3 regions of the Saccharopolyspora hattusasensis genome follow, and region 1 is predicted to be linked to each of the others. Evidence: riboswitches for the same ligand, from Rfam matches in the RefSeq annotation. Region 1 holds a riboswitch; each other region holds the start of a gene.

Region 1 (7,316 bases):
GCGAGACGTCACCAAGCACGGCGGTCGGGACTTCGTCGTTGCTACGTTCGAAGGGGACTCGGCACCCCGAAGGCTGGAGCCCCACCGTTGACGAAGCCCCCCACCATCTACCTCGTCGCCACCACCGGGCACCCGAACTACGGGGACGAACTGATCGCCGCCGCCTGGTTGAAGCACCTGGCACGCGTCGCGCCGGACAGCGAGATCTGGGTGGACTGCCCCAACCCGGGACCGAGCGACGTCCTGCTCGGCCACCTGCATCCGCGGGTCCGGTTCACCGACACCTTATGGCGGCTGTGCTGGGAGGCCCCGTCGGACGGGCCGTGGGAGGTCGCGTCGTTCGTGCAGCACGCGTTCAACAACCCGGGGCTGGCGCCGCGATGGGTGGCCGGCATCGAGCTGGCGGCACGCGCCGACCTGGTGCACATCGTCGGCGGCGGATTCGTCAACGGCATCTGGCCGCGGCACATCGGCCTGCTCGCGGCCGCGGTCGCGGCGACGCGCCGTTCCGGCGGCCGGGCGGTGATGACCGGCCAAGGGCTGTCGCCGGTCGCCGACGAAGCGGAACCGCTGCTGCGCAACCTCGCCGCGCAGTTCGAGGTCGTCGACGTGCGCGACGAGCCGTCGGCGGCGCTGTCCAGCGCCACCTCACACACCGGCGATGACATGTTCTTCGGGGTCGAACCCGAGCTGTACCGGGACGACGACCTGCGCGAGGTCATGGTGTGCCTGCAGTCGGACCTGCTCGACGATTCGGTGCCCGCGCTCGCCGGATTCCTGTTGGACACGCTGGGCGAATGGGGCGTGCGCCCCGAGCAGGTCGGCTTCGTCGAAGGCATCCCGCGCGTGGACCGCGAGGTCTTCGCGCTGGTGGAACATGACCTACCGGGCGCCCGCTTCTACCCGTTCTCCGAGATCATGGCCGACGGGCTGCCCGCGGCGGCCGGGCAGCGCTGGCTGTCCAGCCGGTTCCACCTGCACCTGATGGCGGCCGCGGCCGGAGCGCACGGGGTCGCGGTGTCGATCAACTCCGGCTACTACACCAACAAGCACCGGTCGCTGATCGACTGCGGCTCCGGCTGGACGCTCAGCGAAGGCCTGCGGATCCCGGCCATGCCGACCAGCCGTGGATTCGCCGCCAACGCGTTGCAGGAACTCAAGCGGGGCAAGGAAGAACTCGCGAAGAAGATCTACGGGGGCTGACCTATTCATCGCCCTCGACGGCATCCTGCTGCTCCCGACGGCGGTCGGCGAGGTAGAACGGCGCAGCCGCTAACACGGGCACCAGCATGCCCATCAGAACAATCAGAATAGAATTGCCCACGGTCGTCGAAACTCCGTCTACGGTGGGAAGAACCCACATCCAAGTCCCCGCCCGGACGGGCGTCTCGCTGGGAGAATCGCTTCGGCTCGCGATTCGTTACGGCCCCGTTCGTGCACCGGATCACACTGGGCCGAAGTGCGTTCCTGCCCACCTTGCAAGGGGTTTCGCGATTAGTTCAGGAATCGCGAAGTCTGCCACTCCTCCTTGATCCAAGCGCTGTTCCAGAACAGCCACTCGTACTCAGTCGCTCGGGTGAACGCGTCGAGCATCCGCTGCCGGGTCTCGGCGTCGGCTCCCTTGGCGACCCGGTCGGTGAGGTCGCGCGCGGTCAGCACCGCCTCGGCGAACTCGTCGTCGGCATAGGTCTGGATCCACGCCCGGTACGGATGATCTTCGGCACCACCGGTGGCTTCCAGGATCGTGGTGCCCACGTGCTGGTACACCCAGAAGCACGGCAGGATCGCCGCCAGCAGCACCGGATACGGCTCGGTCAGCGCGGTCGCCCGCAGGTACGAGGTGTAGGCCAGGCAGGACGGGGACGTCTCGACCCCGGCGATCTCGGCGTCGGTAAGGCCGAACTCCGCGACGTAACCGGCGTGCAGTCGGCGCTCCTCGACCAGTGCGCCCTGGGACGCACCGGCCAGGAACGCCGCGTCCTCGGCGTTGTCGGCCCGCGTCGCGGCGGCCGCCAGCGCCTGCGCGAAACCGACCAGGTAGCGCGCGTCCTGCACGATGTAGAACGCGAACCGGTCGCGGTCCAGGGTGCCGTCGGTGAGCGCGGCGTTGAACGGGTGCTCGACGATCGCCTGCTGCAGATCGGCGGTGTGCGCCCAAGCCTCGGCGCAGAAACCGTCGGCGGGCGGAGCGGGCAGCTTGCTCATCAGAACCTCTCGTAGCTGTCTCGACCTGTGGTGCGGGGCCCCGTGAGCACTTTTCGGCGCTATGGCAACCAAAAGCGCTCACGACACCGGGGGAACGTCGATCACCACCAGTGGTGGAAGTGGTGCACCGGGCCGTGGCCGTGGCCCACGTCGAGCCGGTCGGAAGCGCGCAGCGCCTCCGTCAGGTACTCCTTGGCCTCGCGCACCGCGTCGAGCCAGTCTGCGCGCTGCGGACGCAGCGCCGCGATCGCGGCCGACAGCGTGCAGCCGGTGCCGTGGTCGTTGGTGGTCACGACGCGCTCGCTCGACAGGAACTCGGCGATCCCTTCGCCGTAGAGCAGGTCCACGCTGGACCGGCCGTCGAGGTGACCGCCCTTTAGCAGCACCTGCTTCGCGCCCAGCCCGGCCAGCCGCTCGGCCTGCGCGGGCATGTCGTTGGGGTCGGCGATCTCCGGCTCGCCCAGCAGATCGGCGGCCTCGGGCAGGTTCGGGGTGATCAGGTCCACGCGCGGCAGCAGCTCGTCGCGCAGCACGCTGACCGCCTCCGGCGCGAGCAGCCGGTCACCGCTCTTGGCGACCATCACCGGGTCCAGCACGACGTGCGGCGGCGAGTAGCGGTCGAGGACCCCGATCACCGCGCGGATCACCTCGGCGTTGGCCAGCATGCCGATCTTGACCGCGTCCACCCGCACGTCGTCGAGCAGCGTGACCAGCTGCGCGGTGATGAACTCCGGCGGCACCTCGTGGACCTCGGAAACACCGGTGGTGGTCTGCGCGACCAGCGCGGTGATCACGGACATGCCGTAGGCGCCGTGCGCGGAGAAGGTCTTCAGATCGGCTTGCACACCGGCGCCGCCGCTGGGGTCGGTGCCTGCGATGGTCAGCACATTGGGAACCATGACGTCCCTCCGCTAGTACGAGCTAGGTCAGGTTCAACGGGTCTGTTCTCAGCCCGGCAGCCCAGGCACCCCGCGTCACTGCCACCAACCTAACAACCGGGACCGCCGCGCGACCACGCCCTCGGCGCCCTCAGTCGATCAGGCGCACGGCCGCTCGCCCGGCGCCCGGCACAGCGATCTAATTCACACCGTGAAGGTCACCACCGACAGGCCAGGCAACCCTTCGCCGCGGACTAAAGTGGTTGATGATGGAAACCACGACCGATGCCCCGAGTTTCGCCCGTTCCCGCCGGCAGCCCCGGCCGGAGGATCCCGCCCGGATCTGGGCCCCGCTGGCGGACCTGACCGAAGCCGCCGTGGCGGCCGCCGGTTCGGGGACGGTGGCGATCACCCGCGGATTCGACCGCAACAGCAGGCAGCGCGCGAAGGCGCTGCGCGAGTTGCTGAACCGGCGCGACGTCGCCGCGGTCGAAGTGACTCCGGCTCCCGGCAGCGACCGGCTGCTGGCCGACGTCGAGATCACCGCGGTGGTCAACCTGATCGGCGCCGGATCGTGGCAGCCCTACCGGGTGGCCGCCGAACTGCGCGCCCCGGTGCTCGCGCCGAAGCCCGGGGACGGCCCCGCCGAGGAGGTCAAGCGGGACGTGATCGCGCTGGCCGGCGACTCCGGCCAGCGCGACGTCGCGATCTCGCATGTCGCCGTGCGCGCCGAGAACCCCGGTGCGAGCCGGCTGGTCCTGACCTCCGACGGTGAGCAGCTGCCGGTGCCCGGCGGTTGGCTGACCATGACGGTGCAGGGCGGCGAGCTGCAGGTCCAGGTCGGCGGCGCGGACTTCCCGGAGCGGACGCTGACCACCCGCGAGATCCGGGTCGAGGCCTTCGACGCGCCGCACCGGCTGGTGCGCGATGAGCTGCCGATCGCCGACTTCGAGGAAGCCGCGGTCACCTTCACCGCCGAACCGAACGGCCTGGTGGTCCGCCCGGTCTGAAGACCGGCCGACCCCGCCCGTGTCCGCAGTTTCAATTGAAATTGCGGACACTCTGCGTATCGGCTCCCCTTACCAGGGGTGGCCCGGAAGTTTTCCGGGTGACATATGCGCAGAACCGCCGTCACGGTGCGCATCCAGCTGCGTCCCTCGATCAACAACCGCGCGCGGGAGGCAGAGCGCGCGGACTGCAACAGGGAGGCTGGGAACGTGGAGCCCGCCAGGCAGTGGCACGTGAGCTGCCGCGATGTCGCCGGCAGACGTCGTGACATGTCGGTGTTGATCAACCAGGGGAACGTGGTGGTGATCGCTCCAGCGGGCGAGACCGCGGTGCTTTCCCCGCTGGAGGTCGGCAGACTGCGCGCTGCCCTGCGCGACGCGATCGTGGTGGCCGCCGCAATGGAATGAATCCCCTCGTGAGCGCGGTGGCTGGCGGTCTGTCGGCCGCCGCGCTCACGATCGCAGTCTTCCCCCGCAAGTCCGCTCGCGGCATTATCCACTCCCGGTAGCCTGGCAACCGAGAGGTGACTGCGTGAGCACGTTCTGGCAACGATCAGTCGCGCTGCTCCGGCGCGGGACGTCGGGCTTGCACACGGTGTGCGTCCTGACCAAGCAGGGCGTGATCAGCCCGCTTCGGCCGGACAAGCTGCTGCGCATCGTCCTCGCCTGGCGCCGCTGGGGCATCACCCCGCCGCTGGGCTTCGCCGTCGGCGCGGTGCGCCACGCCGACCGCCCGGCCGTGATCGACGAGCGTGGCGCGCTCAGCTACGCCGAGCTCTCGCAGCGCACCACCCGGCTCGCCAACGGCCTGCGCAACCGGGTTCCCCGAGGCACCCGGATCGGCGTGCTGTGCCACAACCACCACGGGCCGATCGAGACGATCGTCGCCGCCGCCAAGCTCGGCATAGACGTGGTTCTGCTCAACACGGGCCTGAGCACCCCGCTGCTCGCCAACGTGATCGCCGAGCAGCGGGTCGGCCTGCTGGTCCTGGACGCCGAATACCGCGCCCACCTGCCGGACCTGCCCGAAGACGTCGAAGCCGTGCTGGCGTGGACCGAAGGCACCACCCGGCACGACACGCTGGAGCACCTGATCGCCACGTCCTCGGCCAAGCACCTGGCCCGGCCGAAGCGGCACTCCCGGATGATCGTGCTCACCTCCGGCACCACCGGAACCCCGAAAGGCGCCTGCCGCCCCGATCCGCCGGGGCTCGCGCCCGCGGCGTCGATCCTGTCCCGCGTACCGCTGCGCAACGGGGACCGGATCTTGGTCAGCGCACCGCTGTTCCACACCTGGGGCCTCGCCGCGTTTCAGCTCGGCTCCGTGCTCGGCGCGACGCTGGTGCTGCGACGCCGGTTCGACCCCGAGCAGTCGCTCGGCGCGGTGCAGCGCAACCGGTGCACATCGATGTTCGTGGTGCCGGTGATGCTCCAGCGCATCCTCGAGCTCCCCGAACGGGTCCGCGACGAGTACGACCACAGCACGTTGCGCGTCGTGGCGAGCAGCGGCTCTGCGCTGCCCGCCGACCTGGCCTCCAGGTTCCAGCGCGCCTTCGGGCCGGTGCTCTACAACTTCTACGGCTCCACCGAGGTGTCCTGGGTCAGCATCGCGACACCGCACGACCTGCGCGCCGCCCCGGGCACGGCGGGCCGACCGCCGCGCGGGACGACGGTGCGCATTCTCGGCGATGACGGAACCCCGGTGCGCCGCGGTGCGACCGGGCGGATCTTCGCCGGCAACGACATGCTCTTCGAGGGCTACACCAACGGCAGCAGCCGGGAGACCCACGACGGCCTGATGTCGACCGGAGACCTCGGGCGGTTCGACGCCGCCGCGCGGTTGTTCGTCGTCGGCCGCGAAGACGACATGATCATCGCTGGCGGCGAGAACGTCTACCCCAAGGAGACCGAGGACGTCATCGCCGGCCTGCCGGAGGTGTCCGAGGCCGCCGTCATCGGAGTCGACGACGCCGAGTTCGGGCAGCGGCTAGCGGCGTTCGTGGTGCTCCGAGCCGACGGCCGCCTGGACGCCGAGCAGCTGCGTGAGCGGGTCCGCGGCCGGTTGCCGAAATTCGCCATGCCCCGCGATGTGGTGTTCCTCGACGAGCTGCCGCGCAACGCCACCGGCAAGGTCGTGCCTCGCGAACTGCTCGCCCGCTTGGACGCCTGACCGGCAGGGCCGCACGATCACCCCTCGTGTCGAGTTAGGCTGCCTCGGGTGAACGACCGTCTAGTGTGGATCGACTGCGAAATGACCGGTCTCGATCTCGGCAAGGACGCGCTGATCGAGATCGCCGCCCTGGTCACCGATGCCGACCTCAACATCCTCGGCGAAGGCGTGGACATCGTCATCCACGCCGACGAGGAGAAGCTCGCCGGAATGCCCGACGTGGTCCGCGAGATGCACGACCGCTCCGGGCTTACCGAAGAGGTGCGCCGCTCCACGGTGACGCTCGAAGAGGCCGAACAGCGCGTGCTGGACTACATCCGCCAGTACGTGCCCGACGGCCGGTCCGCGCCGCTGGCCGGCAACTCGATCGCCACCGACCGTGGCTTCATCTCCCGCGACATGCCGCGGCTGGACGCCCACCTGCACTACCGGATGGTCGACGTGTCGTCCATCAAGGAGCTGTGCCGCCGCTGGTACCCGCGCATCTACTACGCGCAGCCGGAGAAGGGCCTCGCCCACCGCGCGCTCGCCGACATCCGGGAGTCCATCCGCGAGCTCGCCTACTACCGGCGGACCGCGTTCGTCCCGCAGCCGGGGCCGACCAGCGAGCAGGCCCAGGCGGTGGCGGCCGAACTGCTCGACGGCGATGGCGCCGGCGGCACCGAGAAGGCCCGCGAGGAGTCCGGCCAGAACCCGGAATCCGGCCGCTGACCAGCGCGCTCCGGATAAACCGGAGCCGGTGGAAAAGCGGGTGACGGCGCACGCTACGATATGAGCGTTGCTCCGGCAAGGGTGCCCGAGAGGGTTAGTCCGAGCGGCCACGGTGGGTGTAGCTCAGTCGGTAGAGCACTGGGTTGTGGTCCCAGGTGTCGCGGGTTCGATTCCCGTCACTCACCCGATGAAGAAAGGCCCCGTTCCAGTTGGAACGGGGCCTTTCTTCATTGTCCTGGTGGCCGCGGGTGGTCGTTCCGGCCGGAACGACCACCCGCGGCTTCAACTCACTTGTTGCCCTGCACCCACTGGGCCCACGGGACCTGCCAGTCTCCGAAACCGTCC
Region 2 (7,316 bases), 790 kb from region 1:
CCGCCATCGGATGGATCTTCGACCTGCAGACCCCGGCACTGATCGCCGGGTTAACCGCGGTGCTGGCGCTGGTCGCGACCGGCGGCCAGTCGCTGCGCTCCGACCTGCGCCGGTTCGTCTGGTTCACCCCGGCGCTGGTGCTCGTGATGACCGTCGGCCCGCTGCTGGTGAACATCCCGGTGCTGGCCGGGCTCGCGGTGGCGCTGGTGGTCTTCGGCAGCGGGATGCTGCCCGCGCTGGGCGAGCACTACCGCATCGGCGGGCAGACCTTCGCCGCCGCGACGCTGGTGTCCACCACCACCGGGATCGGCTCCGACCAGCCGGCGCTGGTGCTGCTGGCCTCGACCGCCGCTGGCGCGCTGTTCGCGCTGGTCCTGCGGGTGATCATCGGCCTCGGCGACCCGACTCGGGCGACTCGCGTGGCGGTCGCCCGGACGCTGCTCGAACCCGGGCCGGGCGTGGTCGAATCGGCCGCCGCCGCGTGGCGCGCCGACGGTTCGGCCACCTGGCTCGGCCAGGTGCTGGCCGGCGCGGCTCGCTTCCGCGCGGCGCGCGAAACCCTGCTCGCGCAGGCCCAGCAGAGCGACCGGGCGGAAGCCGCCCGCCTGGAGCAGATCGTCGCGGAGGCCGACCAGGTCGCCGCCGAACTCGCCCGTGCGGTGCGCTCCCGCGCCTGCACCGGACTGCCGGCCGCGGCTCGCCGGGACCCGGCGCAGGCCGTGGTGGCCCGCGGCGGACGGCAGGACCTGCCGGACGCGGTCCAGGGCCTCAACCAGGGGCTGGACCGGATCCGCGCCACGGTGATGCGCCGCGTCGAGACCCCGCTGCCGCCGCCGGCTCCCGGCGCGCGCCGGGAGCGGGTCATGGGCGCGGTCCGGGCGCACCTCTCGTTCCGCTCTTCGCTGTTCCGGCACGCGCTGCGCTGCACCCTCGCGGTCGCCTTCGGCATGGTGATCGTCCTGTTGCTGCGCGACCCCTCGGCGTCCAGCCTGCTGCTCGCGCTGTACGTGGTGCTGCAGCCGGCGGCGCGGGACAGCATGACCGGCGCGTTGGAGCGGACCGGTGGCGCGGTGCTCGGCGTGACCGCGCTGGCCGTGCTGATCACCCTGCTGCCGGGGACATTCCTGCTGGTGCCGCTGGTGATCGGCGGCATGCTGCTGAACATGACGCGGCTGCGCGCGGACTACCAGGCGCTGCTCGGCTGTCTGATCGTGGTGACCGTCGTCGACCAGGCGATGCGGCTGGACCGACCGCTGGTGAACGTGGGCATCAGCTTCGCGGCGAACACCGCGGTCGGAGCGGCCATCGCGCTGAGCGTCGGCTACGTCAGCTACCTGGTCCTGCCCAGCAGCATCCTGCCGGACGTGCGCGGCGCGGTGCGGTCCACGGTGTGGGCGGTGTCCGAGCTGCTGCGTAGCGTGCGAGCGGCCGGGCAGGGCGTCGACCTGCCCGTGGCGCTGCAGGCGGCGAACGTGCTGGCGCTGCGGCGCACCCAGGACCTGCTGGGCATGCCGGCAATGCTCGACGGGACCGGCGAGGAGACCGACGACGACCGCGCGACGCGTGCGGCGGCCATCGCGCTCGACGCGTTGCGGCAGGACGTCGCGACGCTCGCGTTCCGGCCGGAGGCCGAGCAGGCGGTCGCGGTTCCGGCGCTGCGCGCGGTGGACGACCTGCTGGGCGGCAAGCCGACGGCGAAGATCCCGGACGTGCCGGCGGGCAGCGCCCCGGCGACGGAGCTGCTGGCGAGCTCGCTGGTGGAGAACGCCCTGCACGCCCGCCAGGCGATCGACCGGACCTTCGGCTACGACAGCCCGTGGAAGAGCTACACGATCAGCTTCGTCCGCCCCGAACGCCTCCACATCCGCTGACCCGGGTACCGAACCCGGGTCGTGCGTGTCGTGGTGCCTGCACCTCGCGCGCGACGTCTCGCCTGCGGGGGAGGCGTTCCATCTCGGGCTGGAGTGATTCCCGGCTTGCGGTTCCTACGTCGCAGCATGGATGGATCTGATCGCCCGCGATGCCGGCCCGCGTACGCGGTGGCGGTGCTTTTCCTCGGTTATGCGGCGGGGAAGGCGGTTTTCGCCTGGCAGGCCCGGCTCGGTTTCCCGGGCGGCCCGGCCCCGGCCGGAACCGGTGAGCCGGTCCCGGCCGGCCAGCGCCCTCCGCTCACTCCAGGGGTCGGCCGGGACTGGACGCCTGGGCCCAGAAGCGCTTCGGGATTCGGCCCGCCAGGGACGCCAGGCGGCCGCCCTCGACCGCCGCTCGCATCGCCGCCGCCATGCGCTCCGGGTCCTGGGCGCGGGTCACCGCCGTGGCCAGGAGGACCGCGGAGCAGCCGAGCTCCATCGCCAGCGCCGCGTCCGAGGCCGTGCCGATGCCCGCGTCCAGCACGATCGGCACCGACGCACGGGAGACGATCATCTCGATGTTGTGCGGGTTCCGGATGCCAAGGCCGGTGCCGATCGGCGAACCGAGCGGCATAACCGCCGCGCAGCCGGCCTCCTCCAGCTTCAGCGCCAGCACCGGGTCGTCGTTGGTGTAGGCGAGCACCACGAAGCCCTGGTCGACCAGCTGTTCCGCGGCGTCAAGCAGCTCCACCGGGTCGGGCAGCAGGGTGTCCTCGTCGGCGACGACCTCCAGCTTGACCCAGTTCGTCTCCAGCGCCTCCCGCGCCAGCTGCGCGGTCAGCACGGCCTCAGCCGCCGTCCGGCAGCCCGCCGTGTTCGGCAATGCTTCGATGCCGAGCTTGCGCAGCAGGTCGAGCACCCCGGTGCCGCCGCCGGCGTCGGCGCGGCGCATCGCCACGGTCGTCAGCTCGGTTCCGGACGCGATCAGCGCGCGCTCCAGGACCGCGAGGTTCGTCGCCCCTCCGGTCCCGGTGATCAGCCGCGAACCGAACTCGCGGCCGGCGATCACCAACGGGTCGTCCATGACTCTCCTAACGACGGGTTCGGGTGGCGCGGGAACCGATGCCCGGTTCGATGCGCTTCTTCTGCTTCGCAAGGGGTCGGTTCGGGTTGGACCGCAACCTTTCCGGCTTTTCCGGTTGGACGCCCCTCCTCCGGGTGGGGCGGAGCCACGTCACCCTCCTTGCACTGCGGTGAGGACCTCGATGGTGGCATCGGGGCTCAGCGTGGTGTCCGGCCACACGGCACGCGGCACCACCGAACCGTCCAGCGCCACGGCCACGCCCCGGTTGGGCACACCGAATTCCTGCAGCACCGCCGCGAGCGTTGCGTCGGCGGCTACCTGCCGGGTCTCACCATTGATCACGACGTGCACTGCTGTCCTCCCCATCGGCTCGGATCGGCGGCCTTGATCTCGGTGGCGGGCTCCTCGCCGTGCAGCAGCGCGAGCACCGCCTCGACGGTGACCGGGGCGAGCAGGAAGCCGCCGCGGTGATGCCCGGTGGCCGCCAGCACACCGGGTTCCAGCCAGCCGAGCACCGGCAGGTTGTCGTCGGTGCTCGGGCGCAGCCCGGCCGCGGCCTCGACGAGCTGGTACTCGGCGATGCCCGGCATCAGCCGCTCGGCGTCGGCGATCAGGTCTCGCACCCCGCCCATGGTGACCTCGGTGTCGAACCCGACCTCGTACTGGGTGGCGCCGAGCACCAGCCCGCCGTCGTCGCGCGGCACCAGGTAGGTCTGCCGGCCGCGCACCGGGCCGCGGATCGTGCGGCTGGGCGGCGGCAGCGCCGTGGTCCGCGCGCGCAGGCGGAGGATTTCACCCTTCACCGGCCGGATCCGGTCCTTCAGCGCGGGGTGCAGCGCGCCCGAGTGGACGCCCGCCGCGATCACCACGGCATCGCAGTCCACAGTGGAATCTTCGAGCTCCACCGCGCCGGGCTGGACCCGCTTCGCGTTCGCCGCGACGAAATCGACGCCCGCCGCAGCGGCGGCCGCGCGCAGCGCAGCCAGCGCGAGGCGGTTGTCGACCGCGAGGTCGCCCGGCACCTCAAGCCCACCGCGCACCGCCGGTCCCAGGGACGGCTCCAGGCGTCGCACCTCCCGGCTGGTCAGGCGGGTGACGGTGCGGCCGAGCCGGGCGAGGTAGTCGACGAGGCTGTCCAGCTCGGCCCGGTCGGCGCTGTCCACGCCGACGACCAGGGTTCCCTCGCGGCGCAATCCGGAAGGCAGGCCGGAGGCTTGACCGAGTTCGCCGGCGAACGCCGGCCACAGCCGCAGCGACGCCTCGCCCAGTTCCAGCAGTTCCTCTTCGCCGGGCCACGCCTCGGCGATCGGCGCCAGCATCCCGCCGGCCACGTTGGACGCCCCGGACGCCGGTTCGGCGTCGACGAGCTGCACCCGGTGTCCCGCGGCGGCTGCGCGCCAGGCCACGGACATGCCGATCACGCCGCCTCCTACGACGACGACGTGCTTCTTCCGTTTTTCAAACACTCCACGCTCCCTGCGCCGGCATGACCCGGATCAGGTTCGACGGTCGGGGCCAACGCCCCCTCTCAGCCCGGTACCCGGACTCCCGTGCTCACCGAGGACCACCGTACCGGGCGAGGATTGCGACGTCAGGAGCGAGGTCGAGCAATTTTCACGATGCCCGGGGCGTGAGCGCCGAAAGCGCGTCCGGCGACCGCGCCGCAGGGGGCTACCCTGTGGAACATGCCTGGATTGGACGGCTTCGGCATCCGCGCCCGCCTCGACGAGTCGCGGCTGTACCTGTGCACCGACGCGCGCACCGAGCGCGGTGATCTCGCGGAGTTCGCGGACGCGGCCTTGGCCGGCGGGGTCGACATCATCCAGCTGCGGGACAAGCAACCGAACGGCGCTCCGCTGGAGGCCCGCCACGAGCTGGCGGCGCTGGAGGTGCTGGCCGAGGCCTGCGTGCGGCACGGCGCGCTGCTCGCGGTGAACGACCGCGCGGACGTGGCGATGGCCGCCGAGGCCGACATCCTGCACCTCGGGCAGGACGACCTGCCGGTGGAGATCGCCCGGCGCATCGTCGGCGAGCACGTCGCGATCGGCCGGTCCACGCACGACGTGGTGCAGGCCGATGCCGCGGCCACCGAACCCGGCGTGGACTACTTCTGCACCGGTCCGGTGTGGACGACCCCGACCAAGCCGGGGCGCCAGGCGGCCGGGCTCGGCCTGGTGGAGCACGCCGCGGAGCACCGCGGGCACGGTCGGCCGTGGTTCGCGATCGGCGGCATCGGCCCGGACAACCTCGACGAGGCCCTCAAGGCCGGGGCGGAGCGGATCGTCGTGGTCCGCGCGATCACCCGAGCCGAGGACCCAAGGGCGGCGGCCCGCGAACTCCGCGACCGCCTGGGCTGAGACCCGCCGATCACGCAGTCCGCACCGGACGTCTACCTGGGAGTACCCCGGACATGACGCGGCCCCCGGCCGATCGCCGGGGGCCGGTCGGGCGAGTTACTGGGTGAGCAAGCTCAGGCCGTAGGCCTGGAGGATCTCGTTCACCGGCTGGAAGTAGGTCGTGCCGCCGGAGCTGCAGTTGCCCGAACCGCCGGAGGTCACGCCCTGGGCCTGGTTGCCGGACTGCCACGAACCACCGGAGTCACCTGGCTCGGCGCAGACGTCGGTGCGAGTCAGGCCGGTCACGGTGCCCTGCGGGTACTGCACGGTCTGGTTCTTGGCCTGCACCGAACCGCAGTGCCAGCCCGTGGTGGAACCGGAGCGGCAGATGGACGCGCCCACGGCGGACTCGGTGGAGCCGGCCACGCTGACGTTGCTGCCGTTGTACTGGTTCACCAGCGGCCGCGGGGTCTCGCCGGATCCGACCCGGACCCAGCCGTAGTCGTTGTCCGGGAACGACGAGCCCTCGAACTTGCCGGTGGGCTGCGACGTGGTGTCGCCCTTGTTGCCGCAGTGCCCGGCGGTCACGAAGCCGCCCTGCACCGAGAACCCGACCGAACAGCGGGCGCTGCCGATGTAGTAGGCGTTGCCACCGATGACGTCGGCCAGGGTGCGCGGGTTCTCCGTCGACTCCACGACCCGCACCGCGTCAACGAGAACGCCGGTGGACTGCACGAACTGCGCGGCCTGGACGGCGCTGCCCGGCCTGGTGGTGACGACGACGGAGTTCGCGCGGCTGTCGGCGTACCAGCCGGAAACCGGCTTGGGGGCTGCGGTACTGCGGAGGTTGAGGCCCTCGATGACCCCGTTGAGCTCCTCGATGGAGTAGTCGACCAGCGTGGGCTCGGCACCGGCGGCCCGCACCGCGTCGAAGGCGGCCGAGTCGGTGACGCCGACGACGAGCTTGCCGCTCGCCGGGTCGAAGTAGGCCCCGCCGAAGGTGCCGCCCAGCGAGCCGCGGAGCTGCTGCTCCGCGCGGTTGGCGGCGGCTTCCTGGTCGAGCCGCTGGCGTGCCTCGTCCCGGTTGAGGCCCAGGTCGCGCTGCATCGCGTCGAGCAGGGTCGCCGCTTCGCTCGCGGGCGGCGCGGTTTCGGTGGTGGTGGCGGTGGCGGTGGCGGTGGCCGGCATGGTCAGCGCGGCCACCGTCCCCGCCGCCAACATCACGGTCCCGGCCACCCGGGCCGCGAGTCTGCGCTTCATCTGATGTCTCCCTCTTCGTGAGCTGGATCTCAGAACCCCCGCCGCCGATCCAGTATCAGAGGAGCTCACCAGTCCCACATTTTCCCTTTCGCCCCATCTCACCCAAAACGCCCCCTGTGCAACTCGATCGAGTTGCACAGGGGGCGCCTGAACTGGGGTTTTTAACGCCCAGAAGTGGACTGCTGCAGCTCCCCTGTCCTAGCGGCGGGGTCGCGCAGGTCGACGACGCCCGAGGCCGGCGCCTGGCTCGGCTGCTCGGTCGAGGCCGCAGCCTGCGTCGGCTGCTGGGTGGGTGCCGGGGCCTCCGTGGTGGGTTGCTCCGCCGGCTGCTGGGTGGGTTTCACCTCCGTCGACGGCTGCGGCTGCTCGCTCGGGGCCTCCCGCGGTTTGGCCGGCTTGGCCGGGGTGCTGGGCGTTGGCTGCGGATCGCGGTGCAGCACCTGGCCGAGCGTCGTTCCGCCGTCGCCGCCGGAGAGCGGCTTGCCGGTCACCCCACCCAGACCATTCACCAACAGACCCCTCTTACGCGTAACGCCGCGGCCCGCAACGACGAAGGGCACCCCGACCGGGGTGCCCTTCAAGCGGAAAACACCGTTTTAGCGCAAAACCGGCGCCAGCTCAGTTGGGCGGGTTGAGCCTCGCGACGAACTTGTAGCGGTCGCCGCGGTAGATCGACCGCACCCATTCCACCGGGCGCCCCTCGGTGTCGAACGAGTGCCGGGACAGCAGCAGCATCGGCAGCCCGACGTCGGAGCCGAGCAGCTCGGCCTCCTCCGGGCTGGCGAG
Region 3 (7,316 bases), 4.6 Mb from region 1:
GCTTCGGCGAGCGGCTGGGGCTGGCTTTCCAGCACGTCGACGACCTGCTCGGGATCTGGGGCGATCCGGCGGTCACCGGTAAACCGGTGTTCTCCGACCTGCGCACCCGCAAGAAGACCCTGCCGGTGGTTTCCGCGCTGACCTCCGGCACGCCGGCCGGTCGGCGGCTGGCCGCCCTCTACCTCCGCGACCAGCCGCTGTCCGGCAGCGACCTGGCCCAAGCCGCCGATCTGATCGCGCTGGCCGGCGGGCGCGCCTGGAGCCAGAACCAAGCGGACGACCTGCTCGCATCCGCGCTGAGCGACCTGCACCGCTGCGACCCGGCCCCGCGCGCGGCCGAGGAGCTCAGCGCCCTCGCCCACCTGGTGACCCGCCGCGACCACTGACGCCGACCGCCGATCACGGCCGCCACCCGCATCTGGGAACACCGCCTCCGGGCAGCGGCCGGTGTTCGGCAACAGCCGACCGATTTTGGAGTGCAGTCATGCCGAGTCAACAGCGCACGGTGCTGCTCGCCGCACCGCGCTCGTTCTGCGCCGGGGTCGACCGCGCCATCGAGATCGTGGAGCAGGCGCTCGCGCTCCGCGGCGGCCCGATCTACGTGCGCAAGCAGATCGTGCACAACACGCACGTGGTGGCCGATCTGGAGAGCCGGGGCGCGGTGTTCGTCGATGAGCTCGACGCGGTGCCCGACGGCGCCACCGTGGTCTTCTCGGCGCACGGGGTTTCCCCTGCCGTACGGGAGGAAGCGCAGCGGCGGGGCCTAGCGGTCATCGACGCGACCTGCCCGCTGGTGGCGAAGGTGCACGCCGAGGTGCGGCGGTTCGCAGGGCGCGGCGACACCCTGGTGCTCATCGGCCACAGTGGACACGAGGAGGTGGAGGGCACGCTCGGCGAGGCGCCCGACCAGACGGTGCTGGTGGAATCCGTCGAGGACGTCGGCGAGATCGAGGTGCCGGACCCGAGGCGGGTGTCCTACCTGACGCAAACCACCCTCGCCGTAGACGAGACGGCGGACATCGTCGCCGCGCTGCGGCGCCGCTTCCCGGCCGTCCGCGGGCCATCCTCGAAGGACATCTGCTACGCCAGCACCAATCGGCAGGACGCGCTGTCGGCGATCGCCGGGGAGTGCGACCTGGTGCTGGTGATCGGCTCGGCGAACTCGTCGAACTCGAAGCGCCTGGTGGAGCTGGCCCGCCGCCAGGGCACCGCCGCCCACCTGATCGACGACGTCACCGACATCCAGCCCGCATGGCTCGCCGGCGCCGAGACGATAGGCCTCACCGCGGGAGCATCGGCTCCGCCGGGCCTGGTCGAGGACGTCATCGACCACCTCGAACCGGCCACGGTCATCGAGCACGAGACGACCCGCGAAGAGATCCGCTTCGGCCTGCCAGCCACACTCCGCTGAACGGGTTGCCAGGGCGATGGACCGGAACCCAGGGCGTGGGTCCACGTGCAGATGGGTGTTGATCAGCGGACTAGCAGTTGGTTGAGGGGCACCCACGACCTTCGCCACGGTTGCCCCTGAACTCAGCTTTCCTCGGTGCGGCGGCGGAAGGCTCCGATGATCGCAGCCGCGAGGGCCGCCACGAGGAATGAGGTGAGGGCAGCGCTCATCCACGTCGGTACTGTGAAGCCGAGCGCGTCCCGCACACCCGTCCACAGCCGGCTCCACCAGCCGAGCTCACCCGGGTTGATCAGCTGGAACGCCGAGAAGCCGAGCAGCCAGGCCAGCAGCATGCCCCAGCGGGACGGGGCCTGCGCGGACAGGTCCCAGTCGCGGCGGCGGGCGTGCCCGAAGTAGTCCACCGCAAGCACGCCGAACATCGGCACGAACACCGAGCCGATCAGCAGCAGGAAGTTCGAGAACTGGGCGATGTCCAGGGTCAGCGCGAGCAGCGTGATCACCGCGCCGATGACCAGGCACAGCACCCGGCGGTCCGCGCTGGGCCGCAGGTTCTGGATGGAGACCGCGGTCGAGTAGGTGTTGGCGAAGGACTGGTCGACCTCGCGCAGCACCAGGATCCCGAAGAAGATCACCCCGAGCGGCACCGCCAGCAGCGGGTCGAACGCCTTGTCGGCATCGCCGGCGACCAGCGCCAACCCGAGTAGCCCCAGCAGGTAGCAGGCGATCTGGGTGACTGAGTAGCCCACCGTCGCGGCGGTGAACGCGCCGGTCGCCGACTTCGAGTGCCGCGAGTAGTCCGAGGCGACCGGGATCCAGGACACCGCGACCGCCAGCGCGGCGTCCGCACCCGGCCAGAACCCCTGCCAGGAACCGGTGTTCATGTCCGGCAGCGGGTGGCTAACCAGCAGTTGGACGAAGAAGTACACCATCGCGATCGCCACCGCGATGCTGACGTAGCGCCGCAGCAGGCGCAGCGCGCCGAGCGGGCGCAGCGCGAGCGCGGTGGTCAGCGCCCCGGCCAGCACCACGTACAACCACCGCGGGCCGCCACCGAACAGCGCCTCCGCGCCCTGCGCGATCACCAGCAGCTCGAAGGTGCCCCAGCCGACCAACTGCAGGGCGTTCAGCACGGTCGGCAGGTACGACAGCTTGGTGCCGAAAAGGCCGCGCAGCAACATCATCGCGGGCGCCCCGGTGCGCGCCCCGGGGATCGCCGAAATGCCGACCATGATGCTGCCGATCACGGTGCCCACCACGCACGCGGTGACGGCGGCCGTGAAGGACAGCTGCGGCACTCCGCTCGGCGCGAGCACGGCCAGCGCCCCGCTGAACCCGAGCAGGCTCACCCCGAGATTTCCCCAGAAAGCGCCCTGGTCGAGCACGCCCAGCGTCTTGGGCGCCGGTTCGTCCAGGGTGTGCGGAACTTCGGCACGATCGACGTCAAGCGCCATCAACAGCTCCCTACGCCGGCATTATCCGGACAGGTTCTGCGGTCGGTGGCGCGTGCGGTGCCACCCTCTCAGCCCGGTACGCCCGAGCTCCCGCGTGGATAAGTCGGAGGCACCTTACCCCGACGAGGTGACTGATGTCAGGTGGGCCCGATCACCTGCGGAGGTTGCTTCGGGCAGCTCCGGCGCGGCGACCTTCTTCGCCAGCAGTTCGTAGGCGGATTCCCGATCGACGGCCTGCTCGTACTTTCCGCGAAAATCGGACGACGCCGCGGCGGCCCGCACCCGGACGAGCGATGCCTGAACCGGTCCGGCTGCGGGTCCCATTGACCTCGACCTTGGTCTAACTCCTAGCCTCGGGAGTAGCGCAGCACGACGAGGAAAGCGAGCAAACCCATGGCCGTCCAACTCAACCACACGATCGTCGCCACTTCCGACAAGATCGCCAACGCGCGGTTCGTCGCCGACCTGCTGGGGCTACCCCAACCGGAACCCTTCGGGCCGTTCATGTGCGTCCAGACCAGCAACGACGTCACGTTGGACTACCTGGAGACCGGCGAGGAGATCAACCCGCAGCACTACGCGTTCCTGGTCACCGAAGGCGAGTTCGACGAGATCTTCGCGCGGATCCAGGCTCAGGACCTGCCGTACTGGGCGGACCCGGGGCACCACGAGGCGGGGCGGATCAACACCCGGGACGGTGGGCGCGGCGTCTACTTCGACGACCCCGACGGCCACGTCCTGGAGATCCTAACCCGCCCCTACGGCAGCGGCGACCAATCCAGCTGACCCACCACCTGGCCATGTCAGGACCCGCGAGCGTATTGGCCTCTGCTGAGGCGTTTTTTTGATTCGTAGGGCAAATGTGTGGTCTCAGGCGGCGTAGCGGACTTCGGGTTTGCCCGGTGGAGGAAGGAGCGGGCCGCTTGTTTCAACTCGTCGCGGGTTTTCGATGCTGTGCCGGTGGTCATGGTCCTTTTGAGGTCGGCACCCTGGATCTCGTCGGGGTTGAGCTCGGGGCTGTATCCGGGCAGGAAGTGCATCCCGATCGCCGCAGCGTGATCGTCCACCCACTTGCGGACGGTCTTACGGCGGTGGACAGGACGACCGTCGACGATCACCTGGACCGTACGGTCCAGGTGACGGGTCAGACTGTCCAGGTGACGGGTCAGACTGTCCAGAAACGGCACGAACACGCCGGCGTTGAACGACCCGGTGTAGACGGTGAAGTACAGCTCGCCCCTTGTTACCGATCGCGCACATGGCGTTCACGCTGAACCGTTTCCCCGGTCTTGCCCACCACCGGTGTCCGGCCGGCCGGTGCCCAGGTTCGGCAGGTTCGGCCCACTGCGGCATCAGAGCGGATCCCGGTCTGGTCCAGCCACACGATCACCGCACCTCGCGGCAAGCGCGAGCAACGATGGCCGGATAGTCCTCCCCCCATCGGCGCACGGCCTCGGGGTCCCGCTCGTAGGCCTGCGGATCGGTCTCTACGGCGACACACCCCAACAGCGCAGATAGTCGCCGACGGTGCGCAAACTCAACACGACGCCGTGGCGCACCCGGATCAACTCGGCCACCGCCTTGCGGGTCCACACCACCCCAGCCGAACGCAGCGGAGCTGCACGACCAGCCCGAAAAGGGACCGCATCCGCACCTGCATGCGCTGCCGACACACCCTCACCACCCGCCTGTGGTCACCCGAGGACGGCGCAATTTCGCGAGAAATTGCGCCCACCCCGGGTGACGGGGCATCGTCGCGCTTCGTGATCGCCGCAGTGCGTTCGTGCAGGTGGTGGCAATTTCGCGAGAAATTGACCGTCACCCGGGTGAACGTCAATTTCTCGCGAAATTGACCCCACCCTTCGCCCCACCGAAGGAGAACCACCGATGTCCTGGGCCCAGCTCAGCACGTTCGTCCTGTTCACCCTGCTGATCCTCGCCATATTCACCACCCAGCTACCCGCAAGAGCCCTCGCGTTCTCGATCCGGCCAGCACGCCGGAGGCGGCGGCGAAGCCGCCTACACGGTCTGGCACCTCATAGCCGACATCGAAGCCGAAACCCGCAACGAAGACACCGGGCGGAACAAGAACACCCCCACAGACCACCGGGATCCCCACAGCCGACCCAGGCCAGCCCGGCGCCCCAGGAGGAGCCCACCCGGCGGCACCTCCTGTGTGCCTGAACGCTCGTGAGTGATCCTTCCGGTTCTTACCGGAAGGATCACTCACGAGGAGTACCGGGACCTGTGGATCGTGCGGTTCGCCCCGGACGGGAAGTGCCTGGCCTTCGAAGAATGGCCCTTCTGGCCCGGCAAGGACTACCGCGCCGAACCCCGCTGACGCGCCGATTCTTCGCCAAGCGGTCGCCGGTTAGTCACCGCCGCCTCACCGCCGCAGGAGGCTCGGCGATCACCATGCTCACGTGCAGGACGCGATCACGGCGGGCCCGCCCGGCCCGCGACGAACACGGACCCTGGCGGTGCTCGGCGATTCGGTCGCCGTGGGCATGGGCGATCCGGTGGTCGGCGGGTGGCGCGGGTTCGCGCCGCTGCTGGCCGAAGCGCTCGGCGCCGCGGAGGTCGCGAACGTGGCATCGAGCGGGGCGCGCGTCGCAGCCGTGCGCGACGCCCAGTTGCCCGCCGCCCTCCGCGCCGCGCCCGATGCGGCCGTGGTGATGGTCGGCATGAACGACACGATGCGCTCCGACTTCGACGCCCGACGGCTGCGGCGGCAGCTCAACGACGTCGTGCGCGCGCTCACCGCCGCGGGCGCGACCGTCGTTACGATCCGTTACCACGACCACGGCCGGGTCTTCCGGTTGCCCGGGCCGCTGCGGAGGGCACTGGCCAGGCGTATCGGCGAGCTCAACCGGATCTTGGACGCCGTCGCCGAGACGCATGCCGTCGCTGTGGTGGACCTGGACCTGTTGCCGGGCGCCTACAGCCCGGCAACGTGGAGCGTCGACCGCTTGCACCCGTCCGAACTCGGGCACCGGATGCTCGCGGCAGCCTTCGCCGACCGGTTCGCGGCAGCCGGGTTGGCCGTGCCCGGCGAGGTCTCGCTGGAATGCTCCGGGGGCGCGCGGGTCAGCGGCTTCGACCACCTGCGGTGGCTGCTCGCCAAGGGCCTGCCGTGGCTGCTCGGGCGCGGTCACGACCTGCTCTGGTTTTCCTTGCGGACGCTGCTGGACGCCGTGCTGGGCAAGCGGCGAACCGGACCGCATCTGTCCATTGAGGACATTCGGAGCCCAGAGGGGAAAACCGGCTGAGCGCGTAGCCGGTTTCATCAGGCGAGTTCTCGGTACCGATCAACCGATTGGCGCATGCCGTGACCTGGGTCGGCGTCGTAGGTGCCATCCGGGTTGCGCAGGCCGAACGCATTGGACCTACACGAATCGGATCCCGGAGTCCAGGCGGCGGAACTGAGGGCCTGTCGGCGAATGCCGTCCGCGCCTTTGGAAGCGGCGTAGCCGCTTGCATTCACCTTGCCAAGACGACCATCGGCGGGTTCTGAGAGGTTTTCTGGCGAGGACGGCCCCTCCGCCGCGTATTGGACATACATCAGGAGGGGCACCCGCAGTCCGGATGTCTCTCAGGTTCTGCTAAGCGACCACCCACCCAGACCATTCACCATCAGGCTCTGAGGTTGCGCTACCCGCACCGCCACGCAGGACGGGCCTGGAAACGGCCGCTACAACAGGGTCAGGTCAGGAACCTGTCCAGGGTGATGGGCAGGTCCCGGACCCGGATTCCGGTTGCGTGGTGCGCCGCGTTGGCTATCGCCGCCGCCGTGCCCACGATGCCGAGCTCGCCGATCCCCTTTGCCCCCATCGGATTCACGTACGGGTCGTGCTCGTCGATCCAGTCCGCCTCGATGCTGCCGATGTCGGCGTTGGCCGGGATGTGGTACCCGGCGAAGTCGTGGTTGACCACATGGCCGAACCGGGGGTCTACGACGCTGCGCTCGTGCAGCGCCATGGACAGCCCCATGGTCATCCCGCCGATCAGCTGCGACCGCCCGGTCTTGGCGTTGATCATCCGGCCGACCGCGAATATCCCCAGCAGCCGCGGCACCCGCACCTCCCCGGTGCTGGTGTGCACCCGGACCTCGGCGAACTGCGCGCCGAAGCTGTGCATCGACATCTGCCCAGCGTACGGGTTGTCCGGGATAGCCCCGGTGACCTCGACGCCCTCGTCGGGGATCGGGCTGCTGTTGGGCAGCTCCGCGCGCAGCCGGCGGGCCGCGTCCACGATCGCCGAGCCCCAGCACAGGATCCCGGTCGAGCCGCCGGCACCGGAGGCGTACGGCAGATCGGTGTCGCCGATGCTCAGCACCACCTCGGACATCTCGACCCCCAGCGCGTCCGCAGCTATCTGGGTGAGCGCGGTCCACGCCCCGGTGCCGATGTCGGCGGCCCCGATGTGGACCCGGTACCGGCCGTCCGGCCGGGCCT

What was found. A riboswitch is a leader RNA that binds a small molecule or an ion and turns the genes downstream of it on or off. The one in region 1 is predicted to bind thiamine pyrophosphate.
Region 2: another riboswitch for thiamine pyrophosphate. It lies ahead of thiO (glycine oxidase ThiO); the one in region 1 lies ahead of thiD (bifunctional hydroxymethylpyrimidine kinase/phosphomethylpyrimidine kinase).
Region 3: another riboswitch for thiamine pyrophosphate. It lies ahead of ACRXBZ_RS04375 (purine-cytosine permease family protein); the one in region 1 lies ahead of thiD (bifunctional hydroxymethylpyrimidine kinase/phosphomethylpyrimidine kinase).

What each region holds. Positions count from the first base shown of each region.
Region 1 is NZ_JBPCDC010000001.1:5,508,076-5,515,391, reverse strand. It holds gene ACRXBZ_RS26375 (polysaccharide pyruvyl transferase family protein) at 88-1,203, shown strand; gene tenA (thiaminase II) at 1,495-2,205, opposite strand; gene thiD (bifunctional hydroxymethylpyrimidine kinase/phosphomethylpyrimidine kinase) at 2,307-3,104, opposite strand; TPP riboswitch at 3,092-3,187, opposite strand; gene ACRXBZ_RS26360 (hypothetical protein) at 3,353-4,093, shown strand; gene ACRXBZ_RS26355 (hypothetical protein) at 4,199-4,498, shown strand; gene ACRXBZ_RS26350 (AMP-binding protein) at 4,623-6,260, shown strand; gene orn (oligoribonuclease) at 6,309-6,971, shown strand; tRNA gene ACRXBZ_RS26340 (tRNA-His) at 7,084-7,156, shown strand; gene ACRXBZ_RS26335 (L,D-transpeptidase) at 7,259-7,316, opposite strand, start outside.
Region 2 is NZ_JBPCDC010000001.1:4,713,766-4,721,081, reverse strand. It holds gene ACRXBZ_RS22360 (FUSC family protein) at 1-1,871, shown strand, start outside; gene ACRXBZ_RS22355 (thiazole synthase) at 2,170-2,934, opposite strand; gene thiS (sulfur carrier protein ThiS) at 3,085-3,285, opposite strand; gene thiO (glycine oxidase ThiO) at 3,273-4,400, opposite strand; TPP riboswitch at 4,391-4,496, opposite strand; gene thiE (thiamine phosphate synthase) at 4,620-5,291, shown strand; gene ACRXBZ_RS22335 (S1 family peptidase) at 5,388-6,530, opposite strand; gene ACRXBZ_RS22330 (hypothetical protein) at 6,692-7,111, opposite strand; gene ACRXBZ_RS22325 (GntR family transcriptional regulator) at 7,149-7,316, opposite strand, start outside.
Region 3 is NZ_JBPCDC010000001.1:928,684-935,999, forward strand. It holds gene ACRXBZ_RS04365 (family 2 encapsulin nanocompartment cargo protein polyprenyl transferase) at 1-386, shown strand, start outside; gene ispH (4-hydroxy-3-methylbut-2-enyl diphosphate reductase) at 485-1,411, shown strand; gene ACRXBZ_RS04375 (purine-cytosine permease family protein) at 1,534-2,862, opposite strand; TPP riboswitch at 2,853-2,966, opposite strand; gene ACRXBZ_RS04380 (helicase HerA-like domain-containing protein) at 2,977-3,276, opposite strand; gene ACRXBZ_RS04385 (VOC family protein) at 3,256-3,648, shown strand; gene ACRXBZ_RS04390 (transposase) at 3,666-4,094, opposite strand; gene ACRXBZ_RS04395 (winged helix-turn-helix domain-containing protein) at 4,350-4,535, opposite strand; gene ACRXBZ_RS04400 (hypothetical protein) at 5,057-5,203, shown strand; gene ACRXBZ_RS04405 (SGNH/GDSL hydrolase family protein) at 5,286-6,131, shown strand; gene ACRXBZ_RS04410 (hypothetical protein) at 6,149-6,424, opposite strand; gene ACRXBZ_RS04415 (xanthine dehydrogenase family protein molybdopterin-binding subunit) at 6,565-7,316, opposite strand, start outside.